DNA from 3 places in the Stenotrophomonas sp. YJH_SMC_29 genome. Region 2 is predicted to be linked to each of the others. Evidence: predicted binding sites of a transcription regulator. Region 2 holds the regulator's gene; each other region holds the start of a gene.
What was found. The regulator HrcA, encoded in region 2, represses chaperone genes, less so after heat shock. The targets are predictions, from matches to a motif close to TTNGCACTCNNNNNNNNNGAGTGCNAA.
Positions count from the first base shown of each region.

Region 1: the regulator HrcA is predicted to act here: its motif matches at 1,769-1,795, upstream of rpoH (RNA polymerase sigma factor RpoH).
Region 3: the regulator HrcA is predicted to act here: its motif matches at 3,369-3,395, upstream of AC5P9I_RS15905 (co-chaperone GroES).

Region 1 covers NZ_JCAFUK010000015.1:85,917-90,704, reverse strand. The annotation lists gene AC5P9I_RS16085 (response regulator) at 1-818, shown strand, start outside; gene ung (uracil-DNA glycosylase) at 815-1,528, shown strand; gene rpoH (RNA polymerase sigma factor RpoH) at 1,807-2,682, shown strand; gene purD (phosphoribosylamine--glycine ligase) at 2,817-4,100, opposite strand; gene purH (bifunctional phosphoribosylaminoimidazolecarboxamide formyltransferase/IMP cyclohydrolase) at 4,162-4,788, opposite strand, start outside.
Region 2 covers NZ_JCAFUK010000011.1:115,803-120,590, forward strand. The annotation lists gene dnaK (molecular chaperone DnaK) at 1-538, opposite strand, end outside; gene grpE (nucleotide exchange factor GrpE) at 720-1,235, opposite strand; gene hrcA (heat-inducible transcriptional repressor HrcA) at 1,299-2,363, opposite strand; gene recN (DNA repair protein RecN) at 2,479-4,140, shown strand; gene AC5P9I_RS13445 (LysR family transcriptional regulator) at 4,251-4,788, opposite strand, start outside.
Region 3 covers NZ_JCAFUK010000015.1:51,151-55,938, reverse strand. The annotation lists gene AC5P9I_RS15920 (protein-disulfide reductase DsbD domain-containing protein) at 1-935, opposite strand, end outside; gene cutA (divalent-cation tolerance protein CutA) at 932-1,270, opposite strand; gene AC5P9I_RS15910 (endonuclease) at 1,339-3,129, opposite strand; gene AC5P9I_RS15905 (co-chaperone GroES) at 3,442-3,729, shown strand; gene groL (chaperonin GroEL) at 3,811-4,788, shown strand, end outside.

The DNA of each region.
Region 1 (4,788 bases), on a different contig from region 2:
TTGAAGGGCCCGCGACGCGGGTGATGGTGGTCGATGGTTCGAAGCTGGTCCGCAAGCTGATCGCCGACGTCCTGCAGCGCGACCTGCCGGGCGTGGAGGTGATCGGCTGCGACAGCATCGAAGACGCGCAGCAGGCGCTCGCGCAGGGCCCGGTGGACCTGGTGACGACCTCGCTGACCCTGCGTGATGGCGACGGCCTGGCGCTGGCGCGGATGGTGCGCGAAGCGGCCGGCCAGGCTTACGTGCCGGTGATCGTGGTCTCCGGCGACGCCCAGCAGCACCTGGAGCAGCGCCGTTTCACCGAGTACGTCACCGACTACTTCGACAAAGCGCTCGGCCATGAAGCGCTGGCGACCTTCATCCGGGGCTATGTACAGCCGCAGACCATTCCCGGCGCGACCATCCTCTACATCGAGGACAGCCGCGTGGTGGCCGAGGCGACCAAGCGCATGCTGGAACGCCAGCAGTTGAGCGTGCTGCACGTGGTCAGCGCCGAGGAGGCATTCACCCTGCTCACTGCCGAGTCGCTGGGCCGCAGCCGCCACCGCATCGACCTGGTGCTGACCGACGTCACCCTGAAGGGCGAGCTGAGCGGCCGCGACGTGGTGCAGCGCGTGCGGGTGGACTTCGGCTACGGCAAGCGCCGCCTGCCCGTGCTGGTGATGACCGGCGACGGCAACCCCCACAACCAGACCGGGCTGCTGCAGTCCGGTGCCAACGACCTGGTGCTGAAGCCGATCGAAGAGCGGCTGCTGGTCACCAAGGTGCTGTTCCAGCTGCGCCTGGCCCGATTGAATGATGGACCCTTGTTGCGATGATCGATGAAGTAACCGACACCCCGACGATCCAGCTGGAACCGAGCTGGAAGCAGCACGTCGGCGAGTACCTGTTGCAGCCGCAGATGCGCGAGCTGTCGGCCTTCCTGCGCCAGCGCAAGGCCAGCGGCGCGGCGGTGTTCCCGCCCGGGCCGCAGATCTTCGCAGCGTTCGACGCCACGCCGTTCGAGCAGGTGAAGGTGGTGATCCTCGGCCAGGACCCGTACCACGGGCGCGGCCAGGCCCATGGCCTGAGTTTCTCGGTACTGCCCGGCGTGCCGGTGCCGCCGTCGCTGCTGAACATCTACAAGGAGATCGAGACCGATCTCGGTATCCCGCGCCCGGACCACGGCTGCCTGATCCCGTGGGCGCAGCGCGGCGTGCTGCTGCTCAATGCCGTGCTGACGGTGGAAGAGGGCAAGGCCGGCGCGCACCAGGGCCGCGGCTGGGAAGGCTTCACCGATCACGTGGTGGATGTGCTCAACCGCGAGCGCGAAGGACTGGTGTTCATGCTCTGGGGTGCCTATGCACAGCAGAAGGGCAAGGTGATCGACACCCGCCGCCATCGCGTGCTGAAGTCGCCGCATCCGTCGCCGCTATCGGCCCATCGGGGCTTCCTCGGCTGTCGTCATTTCTCGATGGCCAACGAGTACCTGCAGCGCCACGGCCAGGCCCCGATCGACTGGTCGCTGCCGCCGCGCTCGGCACTCTGAGCGTTGGCGGGCCGCCGGGCCTGAACACCGGGCAACGTCCCCGGGCCTGAATGGGCCTTCAGAGCGGCCCGTTCAGCTCCGCTTGACTGGAATCGGCCGCTTCATGGCAGGTAATTGCTTGAATTCCAAGGGATTGTGAATCCCGAAAAGCGTGCTCGCCACTGTCATCAAATCGCGCTACGGTAGGGCTCTGTTTGGGACCAGTGTTGCATCAATAGGATGCTGGAACTTTTTCCTCCTTTAGCAGTTCAAATCCCGGACTGCTAAGATGGGTGCCTATGAGCCAGAACACCTCTACTGCCCTTGTGGCAAACAATCTCCCGATTCCCAGTGCGCTCGGTTCGCTGGACGCCTACATCGGTGCCGTGCACCAGATCCCGGTGCTGTCGGTCGATGACGAACAGGACCTGGCCCGTCGCTTCCGCGATGGCAACGATCTGGACGCCGCCCGCGAGCTGGTGCATTCGCACCTGCGCTTCGTGGTGCACGTGGCCCGCGGCTACAACGGCTACGGCCTCGCCCTGGGCGACCTGATCCAGGAAGGCAACATCGGCCTGATGAAGGCGGTCAAGCGCTTCGACCCGGACATGGGCGTGCGCCTGGTTTCCTTCGCGGTGCACTGGATCCGTGCCGAGATGCACGAGTTCATCCTGAAGAACTGGCGCATCGTGAAGGTCGCCACCACCAAGGCGCAGCGCAAGCTGTTCTTCAACCTGCGCAAGTCGAAGACGCGCCTGGGCTGGATGAACGCGGCGGAAGTGAGCGCGGTGGCCAAGGACCTGAACGTGTCCGAGCGCGAGGTCATGGAAATGGAGTCGCGCCTGTCCGGCCGCGATATCGGTTTCGATGCGCCGACCGACGAGGACAACGAACACGCACCGCCGTCGCCGGCTGCGTTCCTGGTCGCCGATGACGAAGACCCGTCGATGGCCTACGAGCGCGAGGACAGCGAAGACAACCAGATGCAGCTGCTGCGCGAAGGCCTGGCGGAACTGGATGCGCGTTCGCGTGACATCATCCGCCGTCGCTGGCTGGATGCCGACAGCAAGGTGACGCTGCAGGAGCTGGCCGACGAGTACGGCGTGTCGGCCGAGCGCATCCGTCAGGTTGAAGCGAACGCGCTGAAGAAGATGAAGGCGCTGTTCACCGCGTAAGGCGGGATGGCGTTGAAGCAATGAAAAGGCCCGGCACTGCCGGGCCTTTTCTTTTCGGTGGCGTTCTCATCCATGCATGGCGTGGATCTACCAATGTCAGTAGAGCCACGCCCTGCGTGGCTGCGGCGCGGTCGTCACTCTTCGCGTGCGATCGCGCGCCAGCCAATGTCGTTGCGGTGGAACTCGTTGGCCCAGCTCACCTTGGCCACGCCGGCATAGGCATTGGCCTGCGCGTCGCGCACGCTGTCGCCCAGTGCGGCCACGCACAGCACGCGGCCGCCGGCACTGACCACCTGGCCCTGCGCATCCAATGCCGTACCGGCATGGAACACCTTGGCACTGGCCGGCACCTCGTCCAGGCCGGAAATCACCTCACCGGTGATCGGCGCTTCGGGGTACGGCCTGGCCGCCAGCACCACGCCCAGCGACGGGCGCGCATCCCACTGCGCTTCGACCTGGTCCAGCCGGCCATCGATGGCGGCTTCCACCAGTTCGACCAGGTCCGACTGCAGGCGCAGCATCACCGGCTGGGTTTCCGGGTCGCCGAAGCGCACGTTGAATTCGATCACCTTCGGTGCGCCGCTGGCGTCGATCATCAGGCCGGCATAGAGGAAGCCGGTGAAGGGAATCCCGTCGGCGATCATGCCCTGCACGGTGGGATTCACCACCTCGCGCATCACGCGTGCATGCACCTCCGGCGTCACCACTGGAGCTGGCGAGTAGGCGCCCATGCCGCCGGTATTCGGGCCGGTGTCGCCGTCGCCGACCCGCTTGTGGTCCTGCGAGGTGGCCATCGGCAGCGCATGCACGCCGTCCACCATCGAAATGAAGCTGGCTTCCTCGCCGTCGAGGAATTCCTCGATGACCACGCGGGCGCCGGCATCGCCGAACGCGTTGCCGGAGAGCATGTCACGCACTGCGTCTTCGGCTTCGGTCAGGCTCATCGCGACGATCACGCCCTTGCCGGCGGCCAGGCCATCGGCCTTGACCACGATCGGTGCGCCCTTCTCGCGTACATACGTCAGCGCGGCGTCCACGTCGGTGTGCACGGCGTAGAACGCGGTGGGGATGTTGTGGCGCGCCAGGAAGTCCTTGGCGTAGGCCTTGCTGCCTTCCAGCTGCGCGGCAGCGGCGGTCGGCCCGAAGATGCGCAGGCCGGCGGCGCGGAAACGGTCGACCACGCCGGCCACCAGCGGTACTTCCGGGCCGACCACGGTCAGTGCCACGCCTTCAGCCTGGGCCAGCGCCAGCAGGCCGTCGATATCGGTGACCTTGACCGCCACGTTGCGGCACTTGCCTTCGCTGGCGCTGCCGGCATTGCCGGGCGCCACGATCACTTCAGTGACACGGGAGGACTGGGCCAGCTTCCATGCCAGGGCGTGTTCGCGGCCGCCAGAGCCGATGACGAGGATCTTCATGGGACAGGGTTCTCGGGTACGGAAGAGAAAAGCCGGGCAGGGCCCGGCTTCGTGATGCGGATCAGTGGCGGAAGTGGCGCACGCCGGTGAACACCATGGCCAGGCCATGTTCGTCGGCGGCGGCGATCACTTCGGCATCGCGCATCGAACCGCCCGGCTGGATGACCGCCTTGATGCCGGCGGCAGCGGCGGCATCGATGCCGTCGCGGAACGGGAAGAACGCATCGGAAGCCATCACCGAGCCCTCGACCACCAGGTTCGCATCGGCGGCCTTGATGCCGGCGATGCGGGCCGAGTACACGCGGCTCATCTGGCCGGCGCCGACACCGATGGTGCGGTTGTCCTTGGCATAGACGATCGCGTTGGACTTGACGAACTTGGCCACCTTCCAGGCGAACAGCAGGTCGGTGAACTGCCTGTCGGTCGGCGCCAACTTGCTGACCACCTTCAGTTCATCGCGGGTCATGCCGCGGTTGTCCGACGACTGCAGCAGCAGGCCCGAGCCGACGCGCTTGCTGTCGAAGTTGTTCAGGCCGTCGCCGTGCGGGATGCGCAGCACGCGCACGTTGGCCTTCTTCTGCGCGTATTCCAGCGCGGCCGGCTCGTAGTCCGGGGCGATCAGCACTTCGACGAACTGGCGGTCGAGGATCACCTTGGCGGTGGCCGCGTCCAGCGGCTTGTTGAAGGC
Region 2 (4,788 bases):
AGGCCAGCGCGGCCGCGGTCGGCTCGTTGATGATGCGCTTGACGTCCAGGCCGGCGATGCGGCCGGCGTCCTTGGTGGCCTGGCGCTGGCTGTCGTTGAAGTAGGCCGGCACGGTGATGACCGCTTCGGTGACCTTCTCACCGAGGAAGTCCTCGGCGGTCTTCTTCATCTTTTCCAGCACCTTGGCCGAGATTTCCTGCGGCGCCATCTTCTTGCCGTCGCTGGTGGCCACCCAGGCATCGCCGTTGTCATGGGCCAGGATGCTGTACGGGACGTGGGCGATGTCCTTCTGCACCTCGCCGTCGGTGAACTTGCGGCCGATCAGGCGCTTCACCGCGTAGAAGGTGTTCTTCGGGTTGGTCACGGCCTGGCGCTTGGCCGAGGCACCGACCAGGACTTCGCCGTCCTTGGTGTAGGCGACGATCGACGGGGTGGTGCGATCGCCTTCCGAATTCTCGATGACGCGGGCCTTGCCGCCGTCCATGATCGCCACGCACGAGTTGGTGGTGCCGAGGTCGATACCAATGATCTTGCCCATGGGGGAGACTCCTGAGGATGCTAGTTGGGGTCAGTCCGGCCGTTCGGCCGGTGGATGAATACGATGTGGGGGAGGCTCGTGGAACATTCAAGCCATCCTCCGAACGCTGTGTTTCCGGTCATCCGGCGCGTTCAGCGTCGGGTCGGGTGGCGGTCTCTGTCCGCCGCCCGGCCCCGCGGGATCACTCGGCGGCCACCACCACCAGCGCCGGCCGCAGCAGGCGCTCGTTGAGCAGGTAGCCCTTCTGGAACACGGTCACCACGCTGCCCGGGGCGGCACCCGGGGTCGGGGCCTGGCTGATCGCCTGGTGGTGTTCCGGGTTGAACGGCTGGCCGATCGGGTCCAGCAGGACCAGGCCGTTGTCGGCAGCGACCTTGAGCAGCTGCTTGTAAGTCAGCTCCAGGCCTTCGCGCAGCGGGTGCGGGTCGTCGCCGGCGGCCTTCAGGCCGGCATCCAGGCTGTCGAACACGGGCAGCAGATCGCCCAGCAGCTTCTCGTTGGCGAACTTGCGGGCCTGTTCGATGTCACGGGCAACGCGCTTGCGCTGGTTCTCCAGGTCGGCGCGCTCACGCAGGGCATCGGCCTTGACCTGTTCGATTTCGGCGCGCAGGCGCTCGACTTCGTCGTTGACGCCGGCGGTGGCGGCCGCATCGGCGGCACTCTGCTGGGATTCGATATCTGGCTGTTCGTGGTTCATGTCTGGGTCCCTGGCGGTCAAACTCCGCCTCCAACCACCCTAGTGTGGGCGGGATGCTGCGTTTCAAGCGTCGGATGTTCCCGGCGTGCGCCCGGCCGGTGAAAAGGCCGCGCCGAGCACATCGGCCGTGGCCTGGACCAGCGGGATGACGCGGTCGTAGGCCATCCGCTTGGGACCGATCACCCCCAGCACGCCCAGCACCTGGCCGTTGGCGGTATAAGGGGCGGTCACCAGCGAGACGCCTTGGAGCGGCATCATCCCGGTCTCCTCGCCGATGAAGATGCGCACGCCCGGAGCCTGGATGGTCCGTTCCAGCAACTGCAGGATCTCGCGCTTGCTGGAGAACAGCTCGAACAGTTCACGCAGGCGCTCCAGGTCGGACAGGTCCTGCACCCCCATCAGCCGGGTCTGCCCGGCCACCAGCATGTCGTCAGCCGCCGGCTGCAGGGCCTGCTCGGCCAGTTCGATGCTGTGCGCCAGCAGCTGCTCCAGTTCGGAACGGGCGTCGTGCAGCTCCAGCAGCAGGCGGGTGCGGATCTCGGCCATCGGCAGGCCGGCGAAATGCGCATTGAGGTAGTTGGCGACCTGTTCCAGCTGGCCCGGCGCAAACTCCTGGCGGGTCTCGATGACCCGGTTCTGCACCTCGTTGTCGGCGAACACCAGGATCGCCAACACCCGCCGTCCGTCCAGCGGCACAAAATCGATCTGGCGGAAGGCGAACTGCTCCCGCCGCGGCGCGCTGACCACGCCGACGAAGTGGCTCATCGCCGACAACAGTTCCGAAGCGCTGCCGAGCAGGGCCTGGGTACTGCCGCCACCGGCCAGTTCCTGGCGCAGGCGGGCCAGTTCGCCCTCGCCCGGCGGCTGCATCTGCAGCAGGCTGTCGACGAACACCCGGTAGCCATGCGCGGTCGGGACGCGCCCGGCCGACGTGTGCGGCGAAGCCAGCAGGCCCAGGTCTTCCAGGTCGCCGAGGATGTTGCGGATGGTCGCCGGGCTGACCTCCAGGCCGGCCACGCGCGCCAGCGTCTGCGAGCCGACCGGCTCACCGTCCTGGATGTAACGCGCGATCAGCGTGCGCAGCAGATGGCGCGCACGCGGGGCAAGCTGGTCGGGAGAACCGTGCATGGAATCAACCTGTGAGACACGGACACTAGATAATGGCGGCGCATCACCTTGGCAAGTCATTGGACCTCCCGCGCCCGCGTGCTAGCGTTGCGCGGCTGCTGATACCCCCTTACCCATGCTCAGACATCTTTCGATCAAGGATTTTGCCGTCGTCCGCGCCACCGAACTGGAGTTCGGGCCAGGCATGACCGTGGTTTCAGGCGAGACCGGCGCCGGCAAGTCGCTGATGGTCGACGCGCTGGGCTTCCTGTCCGGCCTGCGCGCCGACAGCGGCGTGGTCCGCCACGGCGCCGCACGCGCCGAGCTGTCGGCCGAGTTCGTGCTGGACCAGCTGCAGGCCGCGCGCCAGTGGCTGGCCGACAACGAGCTGGACGACGAGGACCAATGCCAGCTGCGCCGCGTGATCCGCGCAGACGGTGGCTCGCGGGCCTGGATCAACGGCCGTCCGGTGACCCTGGCACAGCTGGCCGACCTGGCCTCGCGGCTGGTGGAGATCCACGGCCAGCATGAACAGCAGGCCCTGCTGGCACGCCCGTCGCAGCTGGCCCTGCTCGACGCCTACGCCGGCAACGAGGAAGAACGCCGCCAGGTGCGCCGCGCCGCCGCCGCCTGGCAGGCACTGGTCGATGAATCGCTGGCGCTGTCACAACAGGGCGACGTCAGTGACCGGATCGGCTTCCTCGAGCACCAGCTGCGCGAACTCGACCGCGAGGACCTGGAACCGGAATCGATTGCCGCGCTGGGCGCCAGCCACCGCCGCCAGGCGCATGCCAGCGCCCTGCTGAGCGCCTGCCAGGCCGCCAGCAACCAGCTCAACGGCGATGACGGCAGTTCCGCGCTGGACCTGCTGCAGCAGGTGCGCCACGAGCTGTCGCGCCTGATCGAACACGACCCGCGGCTGGGCGAGGTGGACGGCCTGATCGAGAACGCCTCGATCCAGTTGCACGAGGCCCTGTCGCTGCTGGACCGCGTGCATGACGATCTCGACGCCGACCCGGAGCAGTTCGAGGAGAACGAGCGCCGCCTTGGCCGCCTCCACGACCTGGCCCGCAAGCACCGCGTGCCGATGGACGAGCTGGGCGCGCAGCGCGAGCGCATGCATGCCGAAGTGGAGCAGCTGCGCGGCGCCGACGAGCGCCTGCAGCGCCTGGCCGGCGAGATCGACAAGGCCGCCGCCGCCTGGCGCGCGCAGGCCGAACGGCTGACGGCCAGCCGCCGCAGTGCCGCCGCCGAGCTGTCGGCCACCACCACCGGCATCATCGCCGAGCTGGGCATGGGCGGCGGCCAGTTCCTGATCGAACTGGAGCCGCAGGATGCCGGCAAACCCGATCCGCAGGGCGCCGAGCGCGTGGAATTCCTGGTGGCGGCCAACGCCGGGCAGCCACCCCGAGCCCTGCGCAAGGTGGCCTCCGGTGGCGAACTGTCGCGCATCTCGCTGGCCATCGAAGTGGCCGCGCTCGACCTGGACGCGGTGCCGACGATGGTGTTCGACGAAGTGGACTCCGGCATCGGTGGCGCGGTGGCGGACATCGTCGGCCAGAAGCTGCGCGCCCTTGGCGAGAAGCGCCAGGTCCTGTGCGTGACCCACCTGCCACAGGTCGCCTCCAAGGGCCACGCCCACTACCGGGTCAGCAAGGCGCCGGTGGAAGGCATGACCCAGAGCGCAGTGGAAAAACTGGACAGCAAGGCCCGCGAGGAAGAACTGGCGCGCATGCTGGGTGGCGTGGAAGTGAGCAAGGAAGCGCGCGCCGCCGCACGCAAGCTGCTGCAGGCCTGAGGCCGGCAGAGCAGCGCGTGGGCCCGGCTTCCGGACGGTAGTGCCGGCCGCTGGCCGGCAACCCAACACACGGGGACGAAGATCGGGAGGTTGCCGGCCAGCGGCCGGCATTACCCCCGTGGCTGTGTCAGGTCGACGTTTTCCACCAGAAAATCGAGGAAGGCGCGCACCCGCAGCGGCAGGTAGCCCCCCTGCCCCAGGAACACCGCGTGCACCTCTTCCAGGTCACCCGGATTGGCCTCTTCCAGCACCGGCAGCAGGCGCCCGGCGGCGATGTCGTCCTGCACCTGGAACGCGGCCAGGCGGGCCATGCCCAGCCCGCCCAGCACCAGCTGGCGCAGCGCGTCGCCGTTGCTGGCACGGGCATTGCCACTGGGCAGCACCATCCGCTCGCGCCCGTCCTGCAGCAGCGGCCAGCCCTGCATCGCGCGCGCATGACCGATGTCCAGCCGGTTGTGGGACTGCAGTTCCTCGGCGTTGCGCGGCATCCCATGCCGCTGCAGGTACGCCGGCGCGGCCACGATCATCATCCGCGTCGCGCCCAGCCGACGCGCGACCAGGCTGGAGCTTTTCAGCGGACCGGCCCTTACCGCCACGTCGGTGCGCTGCTCCAGCAGGTCGATCACTTCATCATTGAGGGTCAGGTCC
Region 3 (4,788 bases), on a different contig from region 2:
CTGAGCTTGCCGGCCGGAATCGACAGCTTGACCCGGCGGGTCATCGGCGGGTAGCAGATGCCATCGGTCTGGCAGCCCTGGAAGGTCACCACCAGGGTGCTGTCGACCGCGTCGGTGACGGTGCGGCGCAGCGGCAGCGGCACTTCCACCTGGTTGAAGTAGACCGAGACATCGCCGAAGTGCTCGTCGCGATGCGACTGCGCGGCCGGCCAGCGTGGGGTGTCGGCGAGCACGCCGGCGCTGCCTTCCAGCTTCAGCGAGGTGCGGTCGCGGTACAGGTAATAGCCCGGCGCCGGGCTGAAGCGCAGCAGCAGGGTGTTGCCATCGCTGGCGATGGCATCGAAGCCGAATGCCTGTTCCGACGGCAGCGGCAGCGCCTGGCTGTTGCTGGCCGCACCCGGCAGGCGCAGGCCGCCGCTGTTGCCGGCACCGGCCAGCGGGTTGTTGAACGGGTTCGCCGCACCGGTACGCGCGGCAGGGGGCACGGACGCGGCACCGGCGCCGGGCAGGGTGACCTGCACCACGCGCTTCTGCGGCGGGTAGCAGACACCGGCATCGGCACAGCCCTGGTATCGCACTTCCAGGCTGATGGTGCCGGAGGCCTCGGTCGGCGTGCCGGGCAGGGTGGCCTGCAGGCGCTCGCGATAGGTTTCGACCTCGCCGAAGAAATCGTCGTGGTGGCGGTCGCCCTTGGGCATCTGCAGCGCGCCGGCATTGAAGGCGGGGTCGGCCTTGACGCTGGTGCGGTGGCGATAGAGGTAATAGCCCGGCGCGATCTTGAACTGCAGTTGCACCTGGCCACGTTCGGGGGCGGTCGCGGTCAGCGCGAACGCCTGGTCCACCGGCAGCAGGTCCTTCTCATCCAGGGCGAAGGCGGGCAGCGAGAGCCACAACAGGGCGCACAGGGCGGCGCCACGCGCAAACAGAGTCTTCAATCAGTGTCCTCCCGGGTCTGTGCCCGGATCCAATCCAGATACGCCGGCAGGCCGGCCCGGGCTTCGACCGCGATGCACTCCGGGAGTTCATACGGATGCAATTCGACGATCCGGGCAATCGCGTCATCGACGCGGCTCGCGGTGGTTTTCACCAGCAACTGCAGCTCGGCGTCGGTGGTCACCTCGCCCTGCCAGCGGTAGGTCGACTGCGCGCCATCGAGGCGGGTCACGCACGCGGCCAGGCGCTCGCCGACCAGCGCGTGCGCGATGCGCTCGGCACTGGCCCGGTCCGGGCAGGTGGTCAACAGCAGCAGGACGGGATCGACGGTCGACATGACCGTCGAGTATAGGGCCGCCACCGGGCCAGGGCCCGGCGGCGGCCGTGGACCGCTGCGTTGCGCGGTCAGTTGGCCAGCTGGCAGGTGGCCGGCTTGGCCGAGGTGAACAGGGCCGGGGTGGCCCACTCGGGGTGGTCGATGAACGGGTTGCGGTTGCCCTGGAAGCTGTAGACCACGTCATTGCGCGCACGCTCGGCATCATCCGGCGGGTCGGACAGGTGCCAGTCGATCAGGGTCGACAGCAGGCCCATGTAGGCCGGTGAGCTGCTGGTCTTGACGATCTTGCTGCGGTCGTCGGTCAGCTCCAGGTCCGGCTCGGACTGGCCGGTCGCCGCATCCTTGCCGCCCTCGTAGCGGATCGCCATGTACATCACCGCACGCGCCATGTCGCCCTTGCGCTTGCCCCACACCTCGAAGGTGCCGGTGTTGCCGTCCGGCGTGCGCACCCAGTTGGAGTTGCCCGGATAGCCACCGCTGCCGCCACCCTGGCCGTTGTTGGCCTCGGTGGCGCGCTCGCCGCAGCTGGCGTCGCACTTGCCGAACGGCTTGTTGCCACGATCGGCGTTCCACTGCGCATCGGTCAGGTACAGCATGTGGGTGTCGGTATACGGCGCGTACGGCAGGCCCTTGTCACCGGTGGTGGTGGCAAAGCCCAGCGAGTTCGGCCAGGTGTGCTCGCGGTTGTACTTCAGGCCACTGCCGCTGCCGGCGCGATCGGTCACCTTGGCGTAGCTGTGGTTGCGATACGCATCCAGGATCCTGCCGGAATTGTTCGGATCCTCGTCGGCGATTTCCAGGATGGTCCAGGTGCTGGTGCCCGAGCCGCTGTACGGATAGGCGGTATGGCCCTTGATCGTGGCGTGCAGCGAACAGCGCAGCTGGCTGGGGCTGCTGGTGTTGACCTTGGAGTAATAGCCGGCCGGCACGCCGGGGTTGCCCGGGTCCGGATTGCCGCCGGTGCTGGCCACGGTGAAGGCAATGCGGCTGTCGGCGGCCGGGTGAGCGCCCTGCAGGTCGGTGATGCGCGCGGCGCGGATGTCGAAGCGGCAGGCTTCACCGGCCACCAGCGCGGTGTTGGTGGACAGCTTCACGCTGCGGCCGCTGGCCGGGAAGGTCAGCGGCACGCTGCCGGAGGTACCGCAGCTCAGGGCGAAGGCGCCGCTGGCCAGGTTCACCGTTTCGCTGAACACCACTTCCAGGTCGGCGGCGGCCGGGAAGGTGCTGCTGCCCTGCGCCGGGGTGGTGGTGGACACCGACGGCGGCGTGTTGGGGCCCGGGGTGCCGCCGCCGCTGAAGGTCTGTCCGTTGTTGCAGGTGCCGAACGTCTGGCCGGCCGATTCGGCCCAGGTGAAGTGGGCGTACTGGCTGCCGCTGCCGGTCAGCTGCAGCGACGTGCCCGGTGCCGTGCTGTTGGTCTCGGCCACCGGGATGTTCTGGCTGGTCATCCCCGCGGCGGGGCCGCCGGACGCGGTGATGGTGCCCTCGTAGCTGAGGAACTGGACCACCTTGCCGCTGGCATCGACCAGCGCGATGCCATCGTTCGGGCCGTTCTGGATGCCGTTGGTCGGGTAGTTGACCACGGCGATGGTCGCGCTGCCGCAGCTGGCGGCGGTGCCGGCCGGGACCGGCGTGTTGGCGTAGACCACGGCCGCCGATGCGTTGGAACCGTTGTACAGGTACAGGCGGTAGCCGGACAGGTCCTCGCCGGCGGTGGCCACGACCTCGATCGCTTCGCCGACGTCACCGGCGGCGGTGCTGTCGTCGTAGTGCAGTTCATTGATGAAGACCTCGGCCTGGGCCGGCGCAGCGGCCAGGGCCAGCAGGCAGGCCGCGGCAAGCGGTGACAGCAATCGCATCGACTCCTCCTTGTGATTGGGAATGCCCGGTCGAGCCTAAGGCCGATCCAGTGACACTTTGTCGTAAATGAACGTCAGATATCTGACAGTGCGACGCTTGTCACCGAAATTGGCGGGATCCCGACCAGCGCCAAGCGACACGGGCGGGAAAAATTTTTTTGATGCCACCCTTGAAAGGAGGGCGCGGGGCTCCATCTCTGCCCTGCTCCCGACGTTGTCGGGTTTCTTCACGTGCGGTTCTGGCACTCGCCTGGGGTGAGTGCTAACATCGCCGGACTTTTTTAGACCAATCAATCACTTAAGAGGTCTCCTATGAGCATCAAGCCGCTGCACGACCGCGTTGTGGTCAAGCCGATCGAAGCCGACGAAATCTCCGCCGGTGGCATCGTCATCCCCGACTCGGCCAAGGAAAAGTCCACCAAGGGTGAGGTCGTGGCCGTCGGCCCGGGCAAGCCGCTGGACAACGGCAACGTGCGCGCGCCGTCGCTGAAGGTCGGCGACAAGGTCATCTACGGCCAGTACGCCGGCAGCTCGTACAAGAGCGAAGGCGTCGAGTACAAGGTCCTGCGCGAAGACGACGTGCTCGCCGTCATCGGTTGAGCCTCCGCGCGACCTGTTTCAACCTGACCCCCAAATCCCAGCCGCCGGGCATCGTCCGGCGCTACCAATGAGGTAAATGCAATGGCTGCCAAGGATATTCGTTTCGGTGAAGACGCCCGTTCGCGCATGGTGCGCGGCGTCAACGTTCTCGCCAATGCCGTCAAGGCCACCCTGGGCCCGAAGGGCCGCAACGTCGTGCTGGAAAAGAGCTTCGGCGCCCCGACCATCACCAAGGACGGCGTCTCCGTCGCCAAGGAAATCGAACTGGCTGACAAGTTCGAGAACATGGGCGCGCAGATGGTGAAGGAAGTCGCGTCGCGCACCAACGACGACGCCGGCGACGGCACCACCACCGCTACCGTGCTGGCCCAGGCCCTGATCCGCGAAGGCGCCAAGGCCGTTGCCGCCGGCATGAACCCGATGGACCTCAAGCGCGGTATCGACAAGGCCGTTTCGGCCGCCGTCGCCGAGCTGAAGAACATCTCCAAGCCGACCGCCGACGACAAGGCGATCGCCCAGGTCGGTACCATCTCGGCCAACTCGGACGAGTCGATCGGCCAGATCATCGCTGACGCGATGAAGGAAGTCGGCAAGGAAGGCGTGATCACCGTTGAAGAAGGCTCGGGCCTGGACAACGAGCTGGACGTGGTCAAGGGCATGCAGTTCGACCGCGGCTACCTGTCGCCGTACTTCATCAACAACCAGCAGTCGCAGACCGCTGACCTGGATGACCCGTTCATCCTGCTGCACGACAAGAAGATCTCCAACGTCCGTGACCTGCTGCCGGTGCTGGAAGGCGTCGCCAAGGCCGGCAAGCCGCTGCTGATCGTGGCCGAGGAAGTCGAAGGCGAAGCGCTGGCGACCCTGGTGGTCAACACCATCCGCGGCATCGTCAAGGTCGTGGCCGTCAAGGCGCCGGGCTTCGGCGACCGTCGCAAGGCGATGCTGGAAGACATGGCCGTGCTGACCGGCGGCACCGTGATCTCCGAAGAAGTCGGCCTGTCGCTGGAAAAGGCCACCATCAAGGACCTGGGCCGCGCCAAGAAGGTGCAGGTCTCC